DNA from 2 places in the Bradyrhizobium sp. 604_D8_N2_3 genome. Region 2 is predicted to be linked to the other one. Evidence: riboswitches for the same ligand, from Rfam matches in the RefSeq annotation. Region 2 holds a riboswitch; the other holds the start of a gene.

Region 1 (12,021 bases), 160 kb from region 2:
CACCAGCTCCGCCTCGAGATCGCGCTCCACGTCCGCTGCCCGGATCTCCAGCACGCGATAGTCGCGCGCCTCCAGCCACGTCCGCCGGCCCGCACGATCGGCCGCGATGGTCTCGCCCTCGCCCGGGTTGACCAGTTCGATCGCGATCCGGTGCGGGAACGAGACGAAATCAGGAATGTGCCGGCCGACCGGAGTCTGGCGCTTGAACCCTCCTGCGAAGCGGCGGTCGCGGGTCAGGGCCTGCCAGAGCAGGCGCTCGGCGTCGGTCGGGTTGCGGCGGAGCAGGCGGGCGAGCCCGCGCACGGTCGAGCCGCTGTCGGGCACACCGCCGCCCTGGCCGTGCTCGGCCAGCAGCGCGCGCAGGCGCGTGGCCTGCTCGCCGTCGAGCACGCCGCCCTTGGCCGGGCCCTTGCGCCCTTCCGCGATCGCCATCACCACCCCGTGCAGGGTGTGCATGTCCTGCTTGGTCGGCTCCATCCGGCTGAAGATGTTGCGCAGGTTGACCAGCATGGTGTCGCGCTTCTCGGCCGGGCGGAGGAATTCGACCCGGTCGAGCTCGCGGATGAGGTTGTCGAAGAAGGCCTGCATCTGGTGCTGCGAGGCGCGCTCGGAGCGCTCGGGCATGCTGTGCGGCAGCTCGCCTGACGTTGCCCGCTTGAACCATTCATAGCCGACCAGCAGCACGGCCTGGGCGAGGTTGAGCGAGGCAAAGCCCGGATTGACCGGGAAGGTGATGATGCGATTCGAGAGCCCGACCTCCTCGTTGGTCAGCCCCCAGCGCTCGCGGCCGAACAGGATGCCGGCCTTGCCCCCGGTCGCGACGTGACCCGAGATCTCGGCCGCGGCTGCCTCGGGCCCCACCACCGGCTTGGCCTGGTCATGGGGACGCGCGGTGGTGGCGAACAGCAGGTCGAGATCGGCGACCGCTTCGCCGACCGTGTCGAACAATTCGACCTTTTCCAGAATGTAGTCGGCGCCGGCCGCGGCGCGCTGGGCGGCGATGTTGGGCCAGCCGTCGCGGGGATTGACGATGCGCAATCGGCTGAGCGCAAAATTGCCCATGGCGCGCGCGGCCATGCCGATGTTTTCGCCAAGCTGCGGCTCGACCAGGATCACGATGGGACCGTCGAGGGAAAGGCCCGCCTTGCTCTTGTCAGTCCCCGACATCTCGCTTCGCTTTCACACTGGTTCTCAAGGCCTTGGCAAGGCGCTCTTCAGGAATTGATTCAAAGCCGGTCTGCCCCGATCCGTTGGGGCCGGCTGCCCGTTCGCCTGTCGTTTGCCTGTCCTGACGAAATTCTCAAGGGAAATAACGGGTTGGATTCGACTTTTGAATCTCTTCTGAAGCCTGAGGCCCGCCCCCGCGGCAGGGCCCGCCCCGCCCCCCATCTGGGCAAGCTGGATGAGCTAAAAGTGCATAATCCCTTGGCTTTCGCCCGCTGCAGTCCGGTGCTAAGAGGCGGCGGATATTCCCGTGGCGCGCCAAAGCGCCGTTCCCAAGAGGCTTCCCCGATCATGGCAAAAATCAAGGTGTCCAACCCCGTCGTCGAACTCGATGGCGACGAGATGACCCGGATCATCTGGCAGTACATCAAGGACAAGCTGATCAACCCGTACCTTGATGTCGAGCTGCTGTATTTCGACCTGGGCATGGAGTACCGCGACGAGACCAACGATCAGGTCACCATCGACGCCGCCGAAGCCATCAAGAAGGTCGGCGTCGGCGTCAAGTGCGCCACCATCACCCCGGACGAGGCCCGGGTGAAGGAGTTCAACCTCAAGCAGATGTGGAAGTCGCCGAACGGCACCATCCGCAACATCCTCGGCGGCGTGATCTTCCGCGAGCCGATCATCTGCAAGAACGTGCCGCGCCTGGTTCCCGGCTGGACCAAGCCAATCATCATCGGCCGCCACGCCTATGGCGACCAGTACCGCGCCACCGACATCAAGTTCCCGGGCAAGGGCACGCTGTCGATGAAGTTCGTCGGCGAGGACGGCACCGTCATCGAGAAGGAAGTGTTCAAGGCGCCCGGCGCCGGTGTCGCCATGGAGATGTACAATCTCGACGACTCCATCATCGACTTCGCCCGCGCCTCGCTGAACTACGGCCTGCTGCGCAACTACCCGGTCTACCTCTCGACCAAGAACACCATCCTCAAGGTCTATGACGGCCGCTTCAAGGACATCTTCCAGGACATCTACGACCGCGAGTTCAAAAAGGAATTCGAGGCCAAGGGCCTGACCTACGAGCACCGCCTGATCGACGACATGGTGGCTTCGGCCCTGAAGTGGTCCGGCGGCTATGTCTGGGCGTGCAAGAACTACGATGGCGACGTGCAGTCCGACACGGTCGCGCAGGGCTACGGCTCGCTCGGCCTGATGACCTCGGTGCTGCTCACCCCCGACGGCAAGACCGTGGAAGCCGAAGCCGCCCACGGCACGGTGACCCGCCATTACCGCGAGCACCAGAAGGGCAAGGAGACCTCGACCAACTCGATCGCGTCGATTTTCGCCTGGACCCGCGGCCTGTCGCATCGCGCCAAGCTCGACAACAATGCCGAGCTCGCCAAGTTCGCGAGCACCCTGGAGAAGGTCTGCGTCGACACCGTCGAGGAAGGCTACATGACCAAGGACCTCGCGCTCCTGGTCGGCGCCGACCAGCGCTGGCTCTCGACCACCGGCTTCCTCGACAAGGTCGCCGAGAATCTCACGAAAGCGTTGGCGTAAGCCCGCGCATTATTTTCGTCTGATCGGGGTTAGACATCATTATGGGCCGCGCCGAGGCGCGGCCCATTTTTTGAGACCCCTCGCGCGGAGATGCGACCATGTCGATCAAGCTTGCTGTCCCCTGCCTGATGCTGCTGGCCGCCCTGGCCGGGCCGGCCGCCGCCGCGGAGCCGCTCCCCGACGCCATCGCCGCCCCCGGCGAGACCGTCGTGCTCAGCGTCCATGCCGAAGGCGCGCAGGTCTATGACTGCAAGGCCGCCGCCGACGGCAAGCTTGCCTGGGCCTTCCGCGAGCCGGTGGCGACGCTGCTCGCCGAGGGCAAGACCGTCGGCCGCCACTATGCCGGCCCGAACTGGGAACTCGCCGACGGCAGCGCCGTGGCCGGCAAGGCCATCGGCAACGCGCCGGGCGCAACCGCCGCCGATATCCCCTGGCTGAAGCTGGAGGTCGCCTCCCGCCGCGGCAGCGGCATCCTGACGCCGGTCACCACCGTCCAGCGCATCAACACCCACGGCGGCAAGCTCGAGGGTTCTTGCGACAAGGCCGGCGAGTTCAAAAGCGCGCCCTACTCGGCCGAGTACGTCTTCCTGAAAAAGGGCTGACCGCCTAGCGGTCGGTGTCGTCGCGCTCCGCCTGCGCCAATTCTGCCGCCGCAAGATCGCCGGTCTCCTCGAGCCGTGCCTTCGCGGTCTGGTGGACGTGGGCGGCGAGCGTCGGCATGCGCTCGATCAGGGCGTGAAAATCCTGGGCGTCGAGCACGAGCAGCCGCGTCTTGCGCGTCGCCGTCACCGTGCCGCTGCGTTTGGTCTTGTGCAGCAACGCGATCTCGCCGAAGAAGGTGCCGTCGCCAAGCCGCACCTGCTGGCTCGGCAGCGCGATCTCGACCTCGCCCGCAGTGATGAAATACATCGACGAGGCGGCATCGCCACGGCGCACCAATATTTCGCCCTGCTCGATGGTGCGGGCGCGGAGCAACCGCATGATGTCGGCGATCTCCGCGGCCGAAAGATGCGAGAACAGCGGCACCCGCGCCAGCATGCCCCAGGTCACCACGAAGTCGCGCCGCCTCACCTCCTCGGCAAAGGCGGTCGAGATGATCGCGACCGGCAGCGCGATCATGGCAAAACCTGAGATGATCGCAAACACCGAGACGAATTTGCCGAGCGGCGTCACCGGCACGACGTCGCCATAGCCGACGGTGCCGAGCGTCACGATCGCCCACCACATCGCGTCGGGAATGGTGCCGAGCTTGCTGGGCTGCACGTCGCGCTCGATGGCGTAGAGCAGCGAGGCGAAGGTCAGTACCACGCCGATCAGGATGACGATGCAGCCGATCAGCGCACGCCGCTCGGCATGGATGGCCGCGAGCAGCGAGCGCATCGCCGGCGAATAACGGATCAGCTTGAAGAACGGCAGCACGCCGAGCCCAGCCAGCGTCGCGTGCCGGCCGGTGGCCAGCACGATCGCGGCCGGCAGGAACGCCATGAGGTCGATGATGCCGAGCGCGGAGAAGGCATAAGAGAGCCGGTCGGACAGCGCGGAGCCGTTGCGCTGGGTGTGCCCCGCCACGGTCCACAGCCGCGCCAGATATTCGAGCGCGAACACGATGACGGCGAGGACGGCGACCGCGCTGAACAGCGTGTCGAACCGCGCGTCGAGCTCCGGCACCGAGGCGAGGATCATCGCGACCACGTCGAGCACGATGACGCTGATGATCACCTGGATGAAGCGCGACCCGATCGAGTAGGCGAGCGGATCGTGCTCCAGCAATTCGTACAGGCGATCCCTTAGGTTGGGATCGGCCGAGCCACGTCCTCGCGGAACGAGGCGCATGGCCGTTTACGCGCCTGCCATCGCTTTTTCGATCGCCGCGAGCGCCTCGGGCGCCTTGGCGCCATCGGGACCGCCAGCCTGCGCCATGTCGGGCCGGCCGCCGCCGCCCTTGCCGCCGAGCGCCTCGGAGGCGACGCGCACCAGGTTCACGGCATTGAAGCGCGCGGTGAGATCGGCGGTGACGCCGACCACGATCCCGGCCTTGCCGTCCTCGGTGACGCCGACGATGGCGACCACGCCGGAGCCGATCTGCTTCTTGCCGTCGTCCGCAAGGCTCTTGAGATCCTTCATCTCGATGCCCTCGACCGCGCGCGCCATCAGCTTGACGTCGCCGACCTCGCGCACGCCTGCGGCTGCGCCGTTCCCGACGGATGTACCGCCGCCCATCGCGAGCTTCTTGCGGGCGTCGGAGAGCTCGCGCTCGAGCTTCTTGCGCTCCTCCATCAGGGCTGTGATGCGCGCCGGAACGTCGTCGATCGAGGTGCGCAGCTCGTTGGCCGCGGTCTTCGCCAGCGCCATGGTCTCGTTGGCGTGCCTGCGCGCATAGTTGCCGGTCAGCGCCTCGATGCGGCGCACGCCGGAGGCCACCGCGCTCTCGCCGGTCAGCGTGATCAGGCCGATGTCGCCGGTGCGCTTCACATGGGTGCCGCCGCAGAGCTCGACCGACCAGCCGAGCGCGTTGGCACCGCGCTCCCGCGCGGTCCGGCCCATCGAGACGACGCGAACCTCGTCGCCGTATTTCTCGCCGAACAGGGCGCGCGCGCCGGCCTCGCGCGCTTCGTCCACGCCCATGACGCGCGTGGTGACCTCGTCATTCTCCAGCACCACGTCGTTGGCGATGTCCTCGACGCGGGCGAGCTCTTCCGCCGTGATCGGCTTCGGATGCACGAAGTCGAAGCGCAGACGGTCGGGCGCGACCATCGAGCCGCGCTGGGCGATGTGATCGCCGAGCACCTGGCGCAGCGCCTCGTGGATGAGATGCGTCGCCGAGTGATGCGCGCGGATCGAGGAGCGCCTGCCGTGATCGACCTCGAGCTGGAGCGCGGTGCCGAGCTTCAGCTCGCCGCTCTCGACGGTGCCGACGTGAACGAAGAGATCGCCGAGCTTCTTCTGCGTGTCGGTGACGCGGAACTTGATGCCGCCTTCGCCGCTGAGCACGCCGGTGTCACCGACTTGGCCGCCGGACTCCGCGTAGAACGGCGTCTGGTTGAGCACGATCGCGCCGGTCTCGCCGGCCTTGAGGCTCGCGGTTTCCTGGCCGTCCTTCACCAGCGCGGAGACCACGCCTTCGGCGCTCTCGGTCTCATAGCCCAGGAATTCGGTGGCCCCGAGCTTCTCGCGCAGCGGGAACCAGATCGCTTCGGAAGCCGCCTCGCCCGAACCCTTCCAGGACTCGCGCGCCTTGGCCTTCTGGCGCTCCATCGCGTCGGTGAACGAAGCTTGATCCACGCCGATGCCGCGCGACTTCAGCGCGTCCTGGGTCAGGTCGAGCGGGAAGCCGTAGGTGTCGTACAGCGTGAAGGCGACGTCGCCGTCGAACATGTCGCCTTTCTTCAGGGACGCGCTCTTCTCGTCGAGGATGGCAAGGCCGCGCACCAGCGTCTTGCGGAAGCGGGTCTCTTCCAGCCGCAGCGTCTCTTCGATCAAATTCTCCGCGCGCATCAGATCGGGATAGGCCTGGCCCATCTCACGCACCAGCGCCCAGACCAGGCGATGCATCAGCGGCTCTTTCGCACCCAGCAGCTGCGCATGGCGCATCGCGCGGCGCATGATCCGGCGCAGCACATAGCCGCGGCCCTCGTTCGAGGGCAGCACACCGTCTGCGACCAGGAAGGCGGAGGAACGCAGATGGTCGGCGATGACGCGGAACGAGGCCACGGTCTGCTCGTTCGGCCCGGCGCCGAGCGCTGACGACGTCGCATCGATCAGATGGCGGAACAGATCGGTCTCGAACACGCTGTCGACGCCCTGCATGATGCTGGCCATGCGCTCGAGGCCCATGCCGGTGTCGATCGAGGGACGCGGCAGATCCACGCGCTCCTCCTTCGTCACCTGCTCGTACTGCATGAACACCAGGTTCCAGAATTCGAGGAAGCGGTCGCCGTCCTCTTCCGGCGAGCCCGGAGGTCCGCCCCAGATGTGATCGCCGCGGTCGATGAATATCTCCGAGCACGGGCCGCACGGGCCGGTGTCGCCCATCGCCCAGAAATTGTCCGAGGTCGGGATGCGGATGATGCGGTCGTCGGAGAAGCCCGCGATCTTCTTCCACAGCCCAGCCGCCTCGTCGTCGGTGTGGTAGACGGTGACGAGCAGCTTGTCTTTCTTGAGCCCGAACTCCCGCGTGATCAGGGTCCAGGCCAGCTCGATCGCGCGCTCCTTGAAATAGTCGCCGAACGAGAAATTGCCGAGCATCTCGAAGAAGGTGAGATGGCGCGCGGTGTAGCCGACATTGTCGAGGTCGTTGTGCTTGCCGCCGGCGCGCACGCATTTCTGCGAGGTGGTGGCACGCTGATAGGGCCGCTTCTCGACGCCGGTGAAGACGTTCTTGAACTGCACCATGCCGGCATTGGTGAACATCAACGTCGGGTCGTTGCGCGGCACCAATGGCGAGGACGACACGATCTCGTGGCCGTTCTCGGCAAAGAAGTTCAGAAAGGTCGACCTGATCTCGTTGACGCCGCTCATGTTCATCCAATCGGGTGTGCTTGGACCCGCGATACGCCATCCAAACCGGGCATTTGGGCTGATATCTGCGCGTCAAAGCGCTTTTAGACAAGGCCAGCTGCGCTGTCCAGAAACTGTGCAAGGAGATCAGTGAGTTGCCGCAGGCGCGCAACCCCGTTTGCAATCCCGTTGAAAGCCGCCAGGTGCGCGTTGACAGGCTTGGCCGGCCTGTGGTCTGTACCCATCTGTATCGTACGGCCACGTCGGGAGAGACCGGCTTTGGTGCCGGCGCCGAAGGAGCAACCGCCCCGGAAACTCTCAGGCAAAAGGACCGCGTGGCTTTGACGACATCTGGAAAGAGGCGCCGACGGGCATAGCCCGGACGACGTCCGCCGACGGGATAATACTCTCAGGCACAGCGACAGATGGGGCTTCGACTGGTTGCTACCGGGGAATCGTCCCCGGGGAACCGCCGAGGGCCCCGTGATGCTTGCGCGCGACGACCAAGATTCCCTGAAACGTACGCCCCTTCACGGGCTTCATGTCTCCCTCTGCGGCAAGATGGTGCCGTTCGCGGGCTATGACATGCCCGTGCAGTACCCCGCGGGCGTCCTGAAGGAGCACCTCCATACCCGTTCCTCCGCCGGCCTGTTCGACGTCTCCCACATGGGCCAGCTCGCGCTTCGGCCGAAGTCGGGCAAGGTCGAGGACGCCGCCCGCGCGCTGGAACGGCTGGTGCCGCAGGATATCGTGGCGGTTGCCCCGGGACGGCAGCGCTATGCCCAGTTCACCAATCCGGACGGCGGGATTCTCGACGATCTGATGGTCGCCAATTTCGGCGATCACCTGTTCCTGGTCGTCAACGCCGCCTGCAAGGAAGGGGACGAGGCGCATCTGCGCGCGCATCTCTCGGATGACTGCATCATCGATTCGCTTCAAGACCGCGCGCTGATCGCGCTGCAGGGCCCGAAGGCGGAAGCCGCATTGGCGAAATTGTGTGCAGAGGCGCCCTCCATGAAGTTCATGGACGCCGGCCCGCACAAGGTTGCCGGTCTCGACTGCTTCGTCTCGCGCTCCGGCTACACCGGCGAGGACGGGTTCGAGATTTCGGTCCCCGCGGCCGATGCCGAGCGCCTCGCCAGGACGCTGCTGGACAATCCCGACGTGATGCCGATCGGCTTAGGGGCCCGCGACAGCCTGCGGCTGGAAGCCGGGCTCTGCCTCTACGGCCACGACATCGACACCGCCACCACGCCGGTCGAGGCCGCGCTGGAATGGTCGGTGCAGAAGAGCCGCCGCAGCGGCGGCGCCCGCGCCGGTGGCTTCCCCGGCACTGATGTGATCCTCGCTCATTTCGACAACGGCGCGAGCCGCCGCCGGGTCGGCCTGCGCACGGAAGGCCGCGCGCCGGTGCGCGAGGGCGCGCCGCTGTTTGCGGATGAAGCGGGCGGCGAGCCGATCGGAAAGGTCACCTCGGGCGGTTTCGGCCCGAGCCTGAACGCGCCCGTCGCGATGGGCTATGTGCCCATGGCATCGAGCGCGCTCGATACAAAACTCTTCGCCGAAGTGCGCGGCCAGCGGCTGCCGCTCACGGTCGCCGCCATGCCCTTCGTAAAAAACACCTACAAACGCTGAGGACTGAGAAAATGACCACGACGCTGTACTCCTCCGACCATGAATGGCTGGCCATCGACGGCGACGTCGCCACCGTCGGCATCACCGACTACGCGCAGTCGCAGCTCGGCGACGTCGTATTCGTCGAGTTGCCGAAGGTCGGCCGCAGCCTGAAGAAGGCGGAAGCCGCCGCCGTCGTGGAATCGGTGAAGGCCGCCTCCGACGTCTACGCGCCTGTCACCGGCGAAGTGCTCGAGACCAACGACGCGCTCGCCGCCGAACCGGCGTTGGTGAACTCCGACGCGCAAGGCAAGGCGTGGTTCTTCAAGATCAAGATTGCCGACAAGAGCGAGCTCGGCGGCCTCATGGATGAAGCCGCCTACAAGGCCCACACGGCGTGAAATGAAGCGAACTCTGACCTCATATTCGGTGTCATCACCCGCCTTGTGCGCACTGCGCACTGGGGCGGGTGATCCAGTACGCCGCGGCTTCTCGGCTCAAGCCGTGACGCCTGCGTTTACTGGATGCCCCGCCTTCGCGGGGCATGACGGCGACAGCGAAATCTAAAGCGAGGACCCATGATGACCGCGCACCGCAAATCCAATGGCGACACCGCCGCCACCTTCGTTCGCCGCCACATCGGCCCGTCGGCGCGCGACGTCACCGCAATGCTGGAGGCCGTCGGCGCCAAGAGCGTGGACGCCCTGATGGCGGAGACGCTGCCGGCCTCGATCCGGCAGACCGCCCCGCTCGATCTCGGCAAGCCCTTGAGCGAGACCGAGGCGATCGCGCACATGGCCGAGCTCGCGCGAGAGAACCAGGTCTTCACCTCGCTGATCGGCCAAGGCTATTCCGGCACGGTTTTGCCCGCGGTGATCCAGCGCAACATTCTGGAGAATCCCGCCTGGTACACGGCTTACACGCCTTACCAGCCCGAGATCAGCCAGGGCCGGCTGGAAGCGCTGCTCAACTTCCAGACCATGATCTGCGACCTCACCGGGCTCGACGTCGCTAACGCCTCGCTGCTCGACGAGGCGACCGCCGCGGCCGAAGCCATGGCGCTCGCCGAGCGCCACTCGCGGGTCGAAGCAAAAGCCTTCTTCGTCGACAAGGACGTGCATCCGCAGACGCTGGCGGTGATGCGCACCCGCGCCGAGCCGCTGGGCTGGACCCTGATCGTCGGCGATCCCCTCGCCGATCTCGACAAGGCCGACGTGCTCGGCGCGCTGCTGCAATATCCGGGCTCCTCGGGCGCCGTGCGCGACCTCAGGCCCGCGATCGCGACGTTGAAGGCCAAGGGCGCACTCGCGATCGTTGCCGCCGATCTCTTGGCCCTGACGCTGCTCGCCTCGCCCGGCGAGCTCGGCGCGGACATCGCGATCGGCTCGGCGCAGCGTTTTGGCGTGCCGATGGGCTATGGCGGGCCGCACGCGGCCTATATGGCGGTGCGCGATGCGCTGAAGCGCTCGCTGCCCGGCCGCATCGTCGGCCTCTCCGTGGACTCGCGCGGGATGCCGGCCTATCGCCTCGCGCTGCAGACCCGCGAGCAGCACATTCGCCGCGAGAAGGCGACCTCCAACATCTGCACCGCGCAGGTGCTGCTCGCCGTGATCGCCTCGATGTACGCGGTCTATCACGGCCCCGAGGGGCTTGCGCAGATCGCGCGCAACGTGCATCGCCGCGCCGCCGTGCTTGCCGCCGGCCTACGCAAGCTCGGCTTCGCGCCGCAGTCGGATAGCTTCTTCGACACGCTCAGCGTGGACGCCGGTGCCAGGCGCGCCGAGATCGTCGCGCGCGCTACCGCCGAGACAATCAACCTCGGCGTTGGCGAAACCGCGCTCCGCATCGCGCTCGACGAGACCACAACGCCGGCGACCGTCGAGGCGGTCTGGCGCGCGTTCGGCGGCACGCTTGTTTACGCCGAAATCGACGCCACCACGCGCGAGGCGCTGCCGGAGGCGCTGAAGCGCACTACCGCCTTCCTCACCCATCCCGTCTTCCACGCGCATCGCTCGGAGACCGAGATGCTGCGCTACATGCGCAAGCTCAGCGACCGCGATCTCGCGCTCGACCGCGCGATGATTCCGCTCGGCTCCTGCACGATGAAGCTGAACGCGACCACCGAGATGATGCCGCTGACCTGGCCGGAGTTCGGGTCCTTGCATCCGTTCGCGCCGCGTGAGCAGGCCAAGGGTTACCACGCGCTGTTCGCGCGGCTGGAAAAGTGGCTGTGCGACATCACCGGCTATGACGCGATCTCGCTGCAGCCGAATTCCGGCGCGCAGGGCGAATATGCCGGACTGCTCGCGATCCGCGGCTATCATGCCGCGCGCGGCGAGACGCACCGAAAAATCTGCCTGATCCCCTCCTCCGCCCACGGCACCAACCCGGCTTCGGCCGCGATGGTCGGCATGGACGTGGTGGTGGTCGCCTGCGAGAAGAACGGCGACGTCGACGTCAATGATCTCCGCGCCAAGGCCGAGAAGCACTCGAAAGATCTCGCCGCGGTGATGATCACCTATCCCTCGACGCACGGCGTGTTCGAGGAGCACATTCGCGAGATCTGCGACATCGTCCACGACCATGGCGGCCAGGTGTATCTGGACGGCGCCAACCTCAACGCGCAGGTCGGCCTGTCCCGGCCCGGCGATTACGGCGCCGACGTCAGCCATCTCAACCTGCACAAGACCTTCTGCATCCCGCATGGCGGCGGCGGCCCCGGCATGGGCCCGATCGGCGTGAAGGCGCATCTCGCGCCGTTCCTGCCCGGTCATCCGGCGACGCAAGCCGAAGCACCGGTCGGCCCGGTCTCGGCCGCGCCGTTCGGCTCGGCGTCGATCCTGACCATCTCCTACATCTACATTCTGATGATGGGCGGTGACGGCCTGAAGCGCGCCACCGAGATCGCGATCCTCAACGCCAACTACATTGCCGCGCGCCTCGATGCGCACTTCCCGGTGCTCTACAAGAACGCGAAGGGCCGCGTCGCACATGAGTGCATCGTCGACCCGCGCGCGCTGAAGACGACGTCGGGCGTCACCGTGGACGACATCGCAAAACGCCTGATCGACTACGGCTTCCATGCCCCCACCATGAGTTTTCCGGTGCCGGGCACGCTGATGATCGAGCCGACCGAATCGGAATCGAAGGCGGAGCTGGATCGTTTCTGCGACGCCATGATCG
Region 2 (12,021 bases):
GCGTGGTCGCGATGATCACCGCGTCCTTGGAGCGTTCGGGCATCGCGCCATGCGCGCCGTAGCCGGTGATGCGCAGGTCGAAGAAGTCGGCGCTGGCCATCGCGGGGCCGGGCAGGATCGCGATCTCACCGAGGTTGAGGTCGGGCGCGTTGTGCAGGCCATAGAGCTCGTCGCAGGGAAACTTCTCGAACAGGCCGTCCTTGATCATCGCGCGAGCGCCACCAAGGCCTTCCTCGGCCGGCTGGAAGATCAGGTGCACGGTGCCGTCGAAGTTTTTGGTCTCGGCGAGGTAGCGCGCGGTGCCGAGCAGCATGGTGGTGTGGCCGTCATGGCCGCAGCCGTGGAAGCGGCCGGGGATTTTCGAACTCCATTTCAGATTGGTGTTCTCTTCCATCGGCAGTGCGTCCATGTCGGCGCGCAGGCCGATGCGCTTGCTGCCCGAACCCTTGCCCTTGATCACGCCGATCACGCCGGTGCCGCCGAGACCGCGGTGCACCTCGATGCCCCAGCTCTTCAGCTTGTCGGCGACGATGCCGGAGGTGCGCACTTCCTCGAAGCCGATCTCGGGGTGGGCGTGGAGGTCGCGCCTGATAGCAGTGAGTTCGTCGGCAAAGCCGTCGATGCGGTCGATCGTGGGCATGTGTCCTGTCCGGTTAGCGTGATGGGGGCGTGAAAACGGGGCCGTTCGGCTTGATGCGGATGCCCGGCCGCAGGCGCGTCCAGGGCAGGGTGGCTGTGTCGGCCGGCATCGCGCCGGGCGCGGCGCAGATCATCAGCTTTTCCGCGATCGGCTCGAAATCGGCGCGGAAGTGCACCGAGCTCTTGTTGACCAGAATCTTCTGCGCGGTCGGCTCGATGCCGACATAGCGGTACATCGCCTGATCGGCGAGCTGCGCCTTGTGCGAGGAGACGACGACGCGGACGTCACCGATGCGCAGGCACGCGGAGGGACCCATCTCCATCTCGCGGCCACCGTAGTAGGGGCCGGGCGCGATGAAGCGGCCATCGGAGAGCTTTTCGACGATGAAGGTTTCGCGATAGGGCTCGTCGCCGGGAATGCCGGACTTGCCGCCGAGCGACAGCGTCACGGTGGCGCCGACGCCGGCTTCATGCGCGGCCTTGGCCGAGACCGGGTCGTAGATCGCGCCGGTCGCGGCGCTCGCTTTGTTGCGTACCAGCGCGCGCAGCATGCCGGTGGTGTCGGAATCGCCGCCGGCGCCGGGATTGTCCTGGGTATCGGCGATGATGATCGGCTTGCTCGCGCCCTTGGCGAGTTCCATCGCATGGCGCACGCCGTCGTCGGGCGACCAGATCTTGCCGTCGAAATCGTCCTCGTGGCTTTCGATCAGTTTGACGATCGCATCGGCCGCGCGGTCGGCATCGGCCTGCGTCTTGCCATAGGCGAACACGCTCGGGCCGCAGTCGCGGAAGTCTGCGGCGGGGAAGCCGGGCGCGAAGGACAGCGTCGGAACGGCGTCGCTCTCGAGCGCGGCAAGTTTTTCGTAGATGCCCTTGGTGGGAAAGTCATTGGTGCATTGCCAGCTGATCGCGATCAGGAACGGCAATTGGCGAAACGACTTTGCAAAGCGCTGGCTGGTCTGCAGCAGCAGGGCGAGGTGCCTTGCGGAGGCGCGGCCGGTCTCGGCCATGTCGACATGCGGATAGGTGCGGTAGGCGATCAGCGCGTCCGCGTGTTCCATCATCTCGGGCGTGACGTTGGCGTGCAGGTCGAGGCTGGCAACCAGCGGAACGTCCTTGCCGATGACGCGGCGCACGCGCGCCAAAATCTCGCCTTCGCCGTCGTCGAGATGCTCGGTCACCATCGCGCCATGCAGATCGAGATAGACCGCATCGAGCGGGCCGGCGGCGGCGATACCGTCGACCATCACCTTCACGATACGCTCGAAGGCGTCCCTGGTGACATGCGCCGACGGACTTGCGCCGCAGGCGATCGTCGGAATGAGGTTCCAGCCATTCGCTTCGGCGCAGTCGACGAAGCCGGCGAGACCGACATTGATGCGGCGCATCACCTTCAATACGTCGGCGCCTTCCGTCATGGCCGGCCAGCCGCCGCCATGCTGGAAGTCCGCGAAAGTCGCCTTCGTCGGGGCGAACGTGTTGGTCTCGTGGAGGAAGCCGCCGACGGCGATACGTGTCATTAATTCTGGTCCAGCGTTTGAAAGTGCGCGACGTTAGCCTTGGCTTCGAGGCGGGGGCAAGCGAGGAGCCCATGCCGCCGCGCATGGCTTTAAGTCATTTTCGAATGATGATGGTCGCTACCCGTCATTGCGAGTGAAGCGAAGCAATCCAGACCGTCTCCGCAGAGGGACTCTGGATTGCTTCGCTCCGCTCGCAATGACGAGTGGACAAACCTAAGCCGTAGCCGCGACGCCTTCCGACACCGGCCTGAAGTTCGCAAAATCCCAGCCACGGCCCGGTGCGGCCTCCAGCAGCGCCCTGGTGTAGGCTTCCTTCGGATGCGTCAGCACCTCGGCGGCCAGGCCCTGTTCGACGACACGGCCGTGCTGCATCACCACGACCTCGTCGCAGATCTGGGCTGCGACGCGCAGATCGTGGGTAATGAACAGGATGGCGATGCCGAGCCGGTTCTGGATCTCGTCGAGCAGTTCCAGCACCTGCGCCTGAACCGAGACGTCGAGTGCCGAGACCGCTTCGTCCGCGACCAGCACGTCGGGGTCGAGCGCGAGCGCACGCGCAATGGCGATGCGCTGGCGCTGGCCGCCGGAGAACTGGTGCGGATAGCGCGTCACTGCGTCCGCGGGCAGGCCAACGAGCTCGAGCAGTTCGCGCGCCCGCTTCATCGCATCGGCATGCGAGGTGCCGTAATTGATCGGGCCTTCCGCGATGCTCTCGCCGACGGTAATGCGCGGGTTGAGCGAGCGATAGGGATCCTGGAACACGATCTGGATCTTCTGCCGGTGCGGCTGGAGCAGGCGGCGCGAGATGTCGGCGATCTCGCGGCCGGCGAGACGCACGCCGCCGGAGGTCGGATCGATCAGGCGCACGATGCACCGCGCGACGGTGGACTTGCCCGAGCCGCTCTCGCCGACGATGCCGAGCGTGCGGCCCTTGCGCAGCGTCAGCGTGACCTTGTCGGCGGCGACGACCTCGCGGCCTTTGCCGAAGAAGGCGCGCTCCTTATAGACCTTGCCGAGCTCGTTGGCCTCCAGCACCACCGGCTCCTTGGTCTCGGGCCGCGCCGCGCGCGGCACCAGGCTCGGCACCGCAGAAAGCAAATTGCGGGTGTACTCCATGGTCGGGTTGCGCAGCACGGTCTCGAGCGGACCGGTCTCGACCAGCCGGCCCTGCCGCATCACGGCGACGCGGTCGGCGATCTCGGCGACCACGCCCATGTCGTGGGTGATGAACAGGACGGCGGTGCCGTGATCGCGCTGGAGGTCGCGGATCAGCGTCAGGATCTGCTTCTGCGTGGTGACGTCGAGCGCGGTGGTCGGCTCGTCGGCGATCAGCAGCTTCGGCTCCAGCACCAGCGCCATCGCGATCATGATGCGCTGGCGCTGGCCGCCGGACAGGCGATGCGGATAGGAGGCGAAGATACGCTCGACCTGGGGCAGGCGGACCTGCTCCATCATGTCGAGAATGCGCTTCTTCCGCGCCTTGGCGTCGAGATCGGTGTGGGCGCGCAGGACCTCGTCGATCTGACGGCCGACCGGCACCACCGGATTGAGCGCGGTCATCGGCTCCTGGAAGATCATCGCCATCTGCGTCGCGCGGAGCTGGCGCAGGCGGCGATCGGTCGCGGTGAGAATCTCTTCGCCGACCAGCTTGACGCTGCCGCCGGTCGGAACCAGCGTGCCCTTCGGCAGCAGGCCCATCGTGGTGAGCGAGGTCACCGACTTGCCCGAGCCGCTTTCGCCGACGAGACACAGTGTCTCGCCCTTATGCACCTGGATCGAGATCCCGTCGATGATGTTTGCGCCCTTCGGCTTCTTGCCGATGGAGACGACGAGGTTGTTGATGTCGAGAATTGGGTTGGTCATCACTTGATCCGTCATCACTTGCCCTCCCGCTGCTTCATGCGGGGATCGAGGGCGTCGCGGGCGGCGTCGCCGATCAGATTGATGCTGAGGATGGCGATCGAAAGCAGCAGGCCCGGCCAGAAGATCAGCGTCGGCTTGAGCTGAAAATACTGACGGCCCTCGGCCATGATGTTGCCCCAGGTCGGCGTCTCCGGCGAGATGCCGGCGCCGAGGAAGGAGAGGATGGCCTCGGTCAGGATCGCGGAAGCGCAGACATAGGTGCCCTGGACGATCAGCGGCGCGATCGTGTTCGGCATCAGATGGCGCCACATGATCTTCGGCAGGCTGGAGCCGACCGAGATCGCAGCCTCGACGTAAGGCTCCTCGCGCGCGGACAGCACGACCGAGCGTACCAGGCGTGCCACGCGCGGTATTTCGGGGATGGTGATCGCGACCAGCACGGTCCAGATGCTGGCGCCGGACAGCGACACCACGGCGATCGCGAGCAGGATGCTCGGCATCGCCATGAGGCCGTCCATGACGCGCATCAGGACGGCATCGACCAGCTTGAAGAAGCCGGAGACGAGGCCGATCGCAAGGCCGATGACGATCGACAGGATCGCCGAGCCGATGCCGATCAGGAGCGAGATGCGGCCGCCATAGATGACGCGCGACAAGAGGTCACGGCCATAGGCGTCGGTGCCGAGCAGGAACTGCGCCGAGGCCGGCTTCAGCCGCTGCGAGGGCGCAAGCTGGACCGGATCGTGCGGCGCGATCAGCGGCGCCAGGATCGAGACCAGCACGATCAGCGCGAGCAGGATCGTGGCCGCCGCAATGATCGGCGTCGAGGTGAGGAATCCGAAACGCGGCCGCAGTGGCGACGTGATCGGAATGGACGACTGGGGGAGGCTATCGACGGACATATTGTTGGTATCCTTGCCTCAGTACCGGATCCGGGGATCGAGCAGCGTATAGGCGACGTCGATCAGGAGATTGACGACGACATAGATCAGCGACGTCAGCAGGATCATCGCCTGGATGACCGGATAGTCGCGCGCCAGCACAGCGTCTACCGTGAGGCGGCCGATGCCGGGGATGTTGAACACGCTCTCGGTGACGACGACGCCGGAAATCAGCAGCGCAAAGCCGGTGCCGATTACGGTGATGACGGGCACCGCGGCATTGCGCAGCGCATGGCGCATCATCACGGCGACCTCGTTGATGCCCTTGGCGCGGGCGGTGCGGACGTAGTCCTCACCGAGCACGTCGAGCATCGCCGCACGCGTCATGCGCGCGATCAGCGCGATGTAGATGAACGAGAGCGCGCAGGTCGGCAGGATGATGCGCTCGAAGAACGGTCCAAAGCCGTTGAAGATGCTGCGGAAGCCCTGCACCGGCACCCAGCGCAGGTCGATCGCGAAGACCTCGATCAGGAGATAGCCGACCACGAACACCGGCACGGAGAAGCCGAGCACGGAGAGGCCCATCACGAAACGGTCGATCCAGGTGCCGTGCTTCCACGCCGCGATGACGCCGAGCGGCACGGCGACGATCACGGCGAGAATGATCGTCGAGAGCGCGATCGAAATCGACGGCTCGACGCGCTGGCTGATCATCTTCATGACTGGCAGGTTGGAGATCAGCGACGTTCCGAGATCGCCGTGCAGCAGCTTGTTCACCCAGGTGATGAATTGCACGATCAGCGGTTCGTTGAGGCCGAGCGAGTCGCGGATGCGTTCCAGCCGTTCCGGCGTGGCGTTATCGCCGGCGAGAATGGCGGCGGGATCGCCCGGCGTCAGCCGCAGCAGCAGGAAGACGAACAGCGCGACGACGCCCATCACGGGCACCGCGGCCAGAACGCGGCGAATGAGATAACCTAGCATGCACCTATCTCCGGCTGCGGAACTTGTGGGGCCGAGAGGCCCCTGTGGAATCGGTTCTGTCTATCATGCACGCCTGTCACTCGGGCTGGAAAGCCGGCCGGAGAAGCCGACCTTTCGGGGCAAATTGTGTGCCAAGGGCAGGGCGGTCGCAAGAGGCCGCCGAGCCTCCGATATCGGCCACTCAGGATGCATGGCGGAACTCGCGCTCAACCCTGAGTGAGGGTGCGGTCGGCGGTGCGTTGAGCCCGCGCCAGCCGTCGATGGTCCCGGCAATCATCTGCGCGGTCGCCGCCGACAAGGTCCAGCCGAGATGGCCGTGACCGGTGTTGAAGAACACGCCCGGCATCCGTCCTGCGCGCACCACGGGCATCATGTTCGGCATCATCGGCCGCAGCCCGGCCCAAGGCACGACCTTGGACGTTTCGACGCCGGGGAAGTTGCTGCGCACCCAGTCGACCAGCGGCTGCACGCGGTCGGCGCGGATGTCGCGGTTGAAGTCGTTGAATTCGGCGGTGCCTGCGACGCGGAAACGATCGGCGCCGAGCCGGCTGGTGACGATCTTGGCGGCTTCGTCGAGCAGGCTCACGGTCGGCGTCGCATTGCGGCTTGCGGCAGTGTCGAGCTGAACGGTGATCGAATAGCCCTTCACCGGATAGACGTTGACGCGCTCGTCGAGGAGGGCGGCGAAGTGGCGGCTGGCCACACCGGCGCAGACCACGACGCCATCCGCCTTCAGCATGCCGCGCGCGGATGCGACAGCATCACTGGCCGAAAGATCAGCCCAGCCGATGACAAAGCCGCCACCTGCCTGGGCAATGGAATCGATGTTGGCTTCGTGGATAAAGGTCGCGCCGCGCCGCTTGCAGGCTTCCGCAAGTCCGCGCGTGAACTTGTGGATATCGCCGGTCGCATCCGACGGCGTGTAGAAGCCGCCAAAATAGTCCTTGCGCAGCGTCGGCTCGATGGCGCGGATCTCCTCCGGCGTCACCGGGCGGCGATCGAGCCCGCCTTCCTTCAGCAGCGCATTGACCTGCAGGCCGGATTCAAAACCCCTCTTGTCGTGATAGATGTGCAGGATGCCGCGGCGTTCGAGATCGAAGTCGATGCCTTCGCGCTCCGCGATCTCGAACAGATGCTTGCGGGCTTCGATCGCGAGCCGCGTGGTCTGAACCGTGTTGGCGCGGTAGTTGCCGATATTGGCGACGAACTCGCTCATCCACGAATATTTGTGCCAGTTCGGCCGCGGGTTCATCAGCAGCGGCGCATCGCGCCGGAACATCCAGCGCAGGCCTTTCAGGATCGTGGCGGTGCTGTTCCACACTTCGGCATTGCTGGCGGAGAGCTGTCCGCCGTTGGCGAAGGACGTCTCCATCGCGGCGTAGCGGTGCTTGTCGAGCACCGTCACCTTGTATCCGCGTTCGAGCAGGGCATAGGCGGTCGTTACGCCGGTGATGCCGGCGCCGATGATGGCGATATGGGTCATGGCAGGTTCGGGGCTCCCGTGAGTTAGAGTCGGCTAACCGCCGGCCAAAGGCCGTTGGCGGCGCCCCATCTGTCACGGTTACCTGAGAGCTTGATCCGGCGCGGACCTCGGCGAGGTCAGCTCCGGACTATCCCCTTCGGTGGACGTCACGACCACATTGGCCGTGCCGCCTCTCTCCAGATCGTCCTGACGATACGGTCCTTTTGCCTGAGAGTTTCCGGGGCGGTTGCTCCGTCGGCGCCGCAACGAAAGCCTGAACTCTCGTTGCGATCTCTCCCGCATCGTCGCGTGGACAATCGAGCAGTACGATGCGCCTCATTTTTGGACAAGGCTAAATTTAAACCGCGACTGCCAACGCATTGTGCAGTGCGAAGGCTGCGCTGTCAGTCGAGCGTCGCCAGCAAGCCCGCCATCAGGCGCCCGCGTTCAACCAGGCTCTCGACCTCGATGAACTCCTCCAGCGTGTGGCCGTTGCCGCCGCGCACGCCGAGGCCGTCGAGCGTCGGGATGCCCATCGCGCCGGTAAAGTTGCCGTCGGAGCCGCCGCCGGAGCTCGCATGCGGCAGCTCAGTGCCGAGCGATTTGGCGATGCCGCGCGCCTTTTCATACAGCGCCATGGTGCCGGCATCGGGCTCCCATACGGGGCGCGTGACGCCGCGCGTCACCTTGAACGTGACATCATTGGACGTGCCCGACAGCGCCAGCATCCGCTCGACGCCGCGGTCGAGATCGGCCTGGCGCTTGGCCATGGACAGCGCCTCGCCGGTGGCGGTCGTGGCAACGCAATTGACCCATTGTCCGCCATGCACGACGCCGACCGAGAAAGTGCAGTCCTCCGTCGTCATCGCGTCGATGGCGAGGATCTGCCGCGCCATCTCGCGGATCGCCGAGCGTCCGGCCGACAATGTCGCGCCGGCATGGCTCGGCCGGCCCGTCGCTTCCAGATTGAACCGCGCGATGGCGTAACGTCCGGTGGTGACACCGTTGTCGGCGCGGCCCGGTTCGGGCACCAGCACATATTTGTTGCGCGCGGCTTCCGCCTCGATGATGTCTCGCGTCGAGGGCGTGCCGACTTCCTCGTCGGGCGTGAACAGCACGGTGATCGGCAGCGGCGTGGTGAAGGAAGCGCGTGCCAGCTGCCGGATCGCTTCCAGCGAGAGATAGTTGCCGCCCTTCATGTCGTAGATGCCGGGGCCGTAGCACTTGTTGCCATCGCGCCGCCATTTCAGCTTCTCGATGGTGCCGACCGGGTGGACGGTATCCATGTGGCCGGCGATCAGGATGCCCGGCTCGCCCTGTTTCGGATGCGGGAAGCGCGCGCGGATCACGCCGCCGAAGCCCTGTCGACCGCCGATGCGTTCGATCGTCGCACCCATGATCGCCATATCCCGCGCTGCGATATCGAGCATGCGGTTGACGGCGCCCGCGTCCCAGGTCGGGCTCTCGCATTCCACCCAGGTGCGCAGGCCCTCGAGCATCGCCTCGGAATCGAAGGGAAGATTGGCTGGATTCATCTTAATGTCTCTCAAGCTCGAAAGATGGAACGCGCATTGCATTGGCGCGGACGGGACTGGCGGAAAGCGTTGTAGAGCCAAACCGATCTTTGTGGAGCCCGTGGGCGCGCCGCTTGGGGCTGCAGCGAAACCGGATTGACGCGCTCAGCACTGTCTGCAAGTCTCGAAAGACAAAGGCATCGCATGAGGTTAGTTCGCCTAAAGAACGAACCGAATGCTCAACCAATAACCTGCCTTTGAACAGTTTCACGTCAGGAGAAACTTTTATGTTGAGCTTGATGCGCCGGGGGCGTCGCGCGTTCGCCTCCACACTTGCGCTATCGGTCGTTGCGCTTTCGACGGCGATGGCCTCGCCGGTACTTGCCGCCGCCAGCAAGACCATCACCGCGGTGATGCATTCGGATCTGCGCATCATCGATCCGATTTTCACCACCGCCTACATCACGCGTGACCATGGCTACATGGTCTACGACACGCTGATCGCGACGGACTCGAATTTCAAGATCCAGCCGCAGATGGCGGACTGGAAGATCTCCGACGACAAGCTCACCTACACCTTCACGCTGCGCGACGGCCTGAAGTGGCACGACGGTACGCCGGTGACGGCGGAGGACTGCGCCGCTTCGCTGAAGCGCTGGGCCGCGGTCGACGGCATGGGCCAGCAGATGATGCAGTTTACTGCGAGCATCGAGGCGACCGACCCCAAGACGATCACGCTGAAGCTGAAGGAGCCCTACGGCCTCGTGCTCGAATCCATCGGCAAGCCGTCCTCGCGCGTCGCCTTCATGATGCCGAAGCGTCTCGCCGAAACGCCGCCGGACAAGCAGATCCCCGAGCAGATCGGCTCCGGCCCGTTCAAGTTCGTGCAGGGCGAATTCCAGCCCGGCGTGAAGGCGGTCTACGTCAAGAACACCGACTACGTGCCGCGCAAGGAGGCGTCGAGCTGGACTGCCGGAGGCAAGCTGGTCAAGGTCGATCGCGTCGAATGGATCACCATGCCGGATGCGCAGACCGCAGTGAACGCGCTGCAATCGGGCGACATCGACTTCATGGAAGTGCCGCCGTGGGATCTGCTGCCCGTCCTTGAAGGCAATGCCGACCTCAAGACCGAGACGCTGAACAAGTTCGGCTACCAGACCCTTGGGCGCATGAACTTCCTCTATCCGCCCTTCGACAATCCGAAGATCCGCCGTGCCGCACTTCTGGCGATGAACCAGAAGGACGTGCTCGACGCGCTCGTCGGCAATCCCAAATACTACAAGATCTGCGGTGCGTTCTTCATCTGCGATACGCCGTTCGCGACCGACGTCGGCTCGGAATCGCTGGTCAAGGGCAACGGCATGGCGGAAGCCAAGAAGGCGCTCGCCGAGTCCGGCTATGACGGCACGCCCGTCGTGGTCATGGTGCCCGGCGACGTCGTGACGCTGAAGGCGCAGCCGACGGTCGCGGTGCAGTTGCTCCGCGAGGCCGGCTTCAAGGTCGACGCGCAGGCGACCGACTGGCAGACGGTGGTCAGCCGGCGCGCCAGCCAGAAGCCTCCGAAGGAGGGCGGCTGGAACATGTTCTTCACCAACTGGGTCAGCGCCGACGTGTCCAACCCGATCGCCAATCTGTCGATCGGTGGCCAGGGCAAGAAGGGCTGGTTCGGCTGGGCGGAAAACGCCAAGATCGAGAAGCTCAAGGACGACTTCGTCCGCGCCGCCTCGCTCGACGATCAGAAGAAGATCGCGACCGAGATCCAGAAGGAAGCCTATGACCAGGTGATCTACGTGCCGCTCGGCCAGTATCTGGCGCCGAGCGCGTGGCGGAAGTCGCTCACCGGCGTGCTCGACGGCCCGGCGACGCCGGTGTTCTGGAACATCGACAAAACCGAGTAAGGCGAGGGCGCCCAGCGCGCCTTCCCCGATTGTTACGCGGCGTCGCTGTCATCAGCGGCGCCGTTTTCGTTTGTCAGCCTCGCGTCAGCTTTTAACTCTTCCAATGTCCATTTATTGCTATTTGTTTCTGACTTGAAATAGATGTGCGCAGTTCGCACATCACTTCCTTCCTGCATTTGAGTCCCGTGTCGATTGATTTTACATTTCGGGCGATGGCCGAGCGGTCCGATCGCGCGCCGGCGCGATGGCGGCGGCCTTTCCTGCGCTGGCTCGACGGCGTCGAGACGGGCTGGGCGGTGCCGCTTCTTATTGTGTGCTTCGTCGCGCTCTGGACGGTCTATCTCGCCGTCGCCTATGCCGGCAGCGGCCTGCACCCCGATACCCTCGAGGCCTGGACGCTCGGGCGCCGTTTCGCGTGGGGCTACCACAAGCATCCGCCGCTGATGGGCTGGGTTACGGCGGTGTGGACCTCCGTCTTCCCGCTCAGCGACTGGTCGCTGCAATTGATGGCGATGGCCAATGCCGGGCTCGCCCTGTTTTTCGTCGACCGGATCGCACGGCAGTTCGTGACCGGGCACAAGCGCATCCTGGTGCTGCTGCTCCTGATGCTGACGCCGGCCTATCAATTCCACGCCCAGCGCTTCAACGCCAACGCGGTGCTGCTTGCGCTCTGGCCGCTCGCGACCTGGTGTTTTCTGCGCGCGTTCGAGACCCGCAGCGCGGCCTGGGCGGTCGCGGTAGGATGCACCACGGCGCTGGCGATGGTCGGCAAATATTATTCGGTCTTCCTGGTGGCGAGCTTTGTATTTGCCGCGCTGGCTCATCCCGCGCGCCGCGCCTATTTCACGTCCGCTTCGCCGTGGATATCGGTCGTGGTCGGGCTCGCGGTGTTGTCGCCGCACATCTACTGGCTCGCGACGACGGGGGCGTCGGCCTTCACCTACGCGATGGCGCACGCCAACGGCAACTTCGTGAGCTCGCTCGGCGAGGTGCAGAACTTCCTGCTCGGACTCGTGGCGGCCATCAGCGTATCGGCCGTCTTCTGGGTGATCATCGCAGGCACACGGCTGAAACAATTTGCGGCCGACTTCGCCGCGATGAGTTCCGGCCTGCGGCTTCTTCTTTACGTTGCGATCGGCACGATCGTGCTGCCGGTCCTGACGTCGCTGGCGATGGGCACCGATCTGCCGTCGCTATGGGCGCTGCAAGGGCTGTTCCTGTTCGTCGTGCTGATCGTTTGCGGCACGCGCTACCCGATCGAAA

What was found. A riboswitch is a leader RNA that binds a small molecule or an ion and turns the genes downstream of it on or off. The one in region 2 is predicted to bind glycine.
Region 1: linked by a shared signal. The riboswitch ahead of gcvT (glycine cleavage system aminomethyltransferase GcvT) and the one ahead of AB7245_RS28360 (D-amino acid dehydrogenase) in region 2 are both predicted to bind glycine.

What each region holds. Positions count from the first base shown of each region.
Region 1 is NZ_JBPWPM010000001.1:6,056,202-6,068,222, forward strand. It holds gene AB7245_RS29150 (TrmJ/YjtD family RNA methyltransferase) at 1-1,167, opposite strand, end outside; gene AB7245_RS29155 (NADP-dependent isocitrate dehydrogenase) at 1,516-2,727, shown strand; gene AB7245_RS29160 (DUF3455 domain-containing protein) at 2,826-3,329, shown strand; gene AB7245_RS29165 (cyclic nucleotide-gated ion channel) at 3,334-4,560, opposite strand; gene alaS (alanine--tRNA ligase) at 4,567-7,245, opposite strand; glycine riboswitch at 7,479-7,567, shown strand; gene gcvT (glycine cleavage system aminomethyltransferase GcvT) at 7,711-8,859, shown strand; gene gcvH (glycine cleavage system protein GcvH) at 8,871-9,239, shown strand; gene gcvP (aminomethyl-transferring glycine dehydrogenase) at 9,420-12,021, shown strand, end outside.
Region 2 is NZ_JBPWPM010000001.1:5,900,056-5,912,076, reverse strand. It holds gene AB7245_RS28385 (M20 aminoacylase family protein) at 1-640, opposite strand, end outside; gene AB7245_RS28380 (M81 family metallopeptidase) at 654-2,159, opposite strand; gene AB7245_RS28375 (ABC transporter ATP-binding protein) at 2,373-4,022, opposite strand; gene AB7245_RS28370 (ABC transporter permease) at 4,037-4,924, opposite strand; gene AB7245_RS28365 (ABC transporter permease) at 4,943-5,884, opposite strand; gene AB7245_RS28360 (D-amino acid dehydrogenase) at 6,066-7,367, opposite strand; glycine riboswitch at 7,435-7,549, opposite strand; glycine riboswitch at 7,553-7,656, opposite strand; gene AB7245_RS28355 (M20/M25/M40 family metallo-hydrolase) at 7,751-8,881, opposite strand; gene AB7245_RS28350 (ABC transporter substrate-binding protein) at 9,148-10,758, shown strand; gene AB7245_RS28345 (glycosyltransferase family 39 protein) at 10,971-12,021, shown strand, end outside.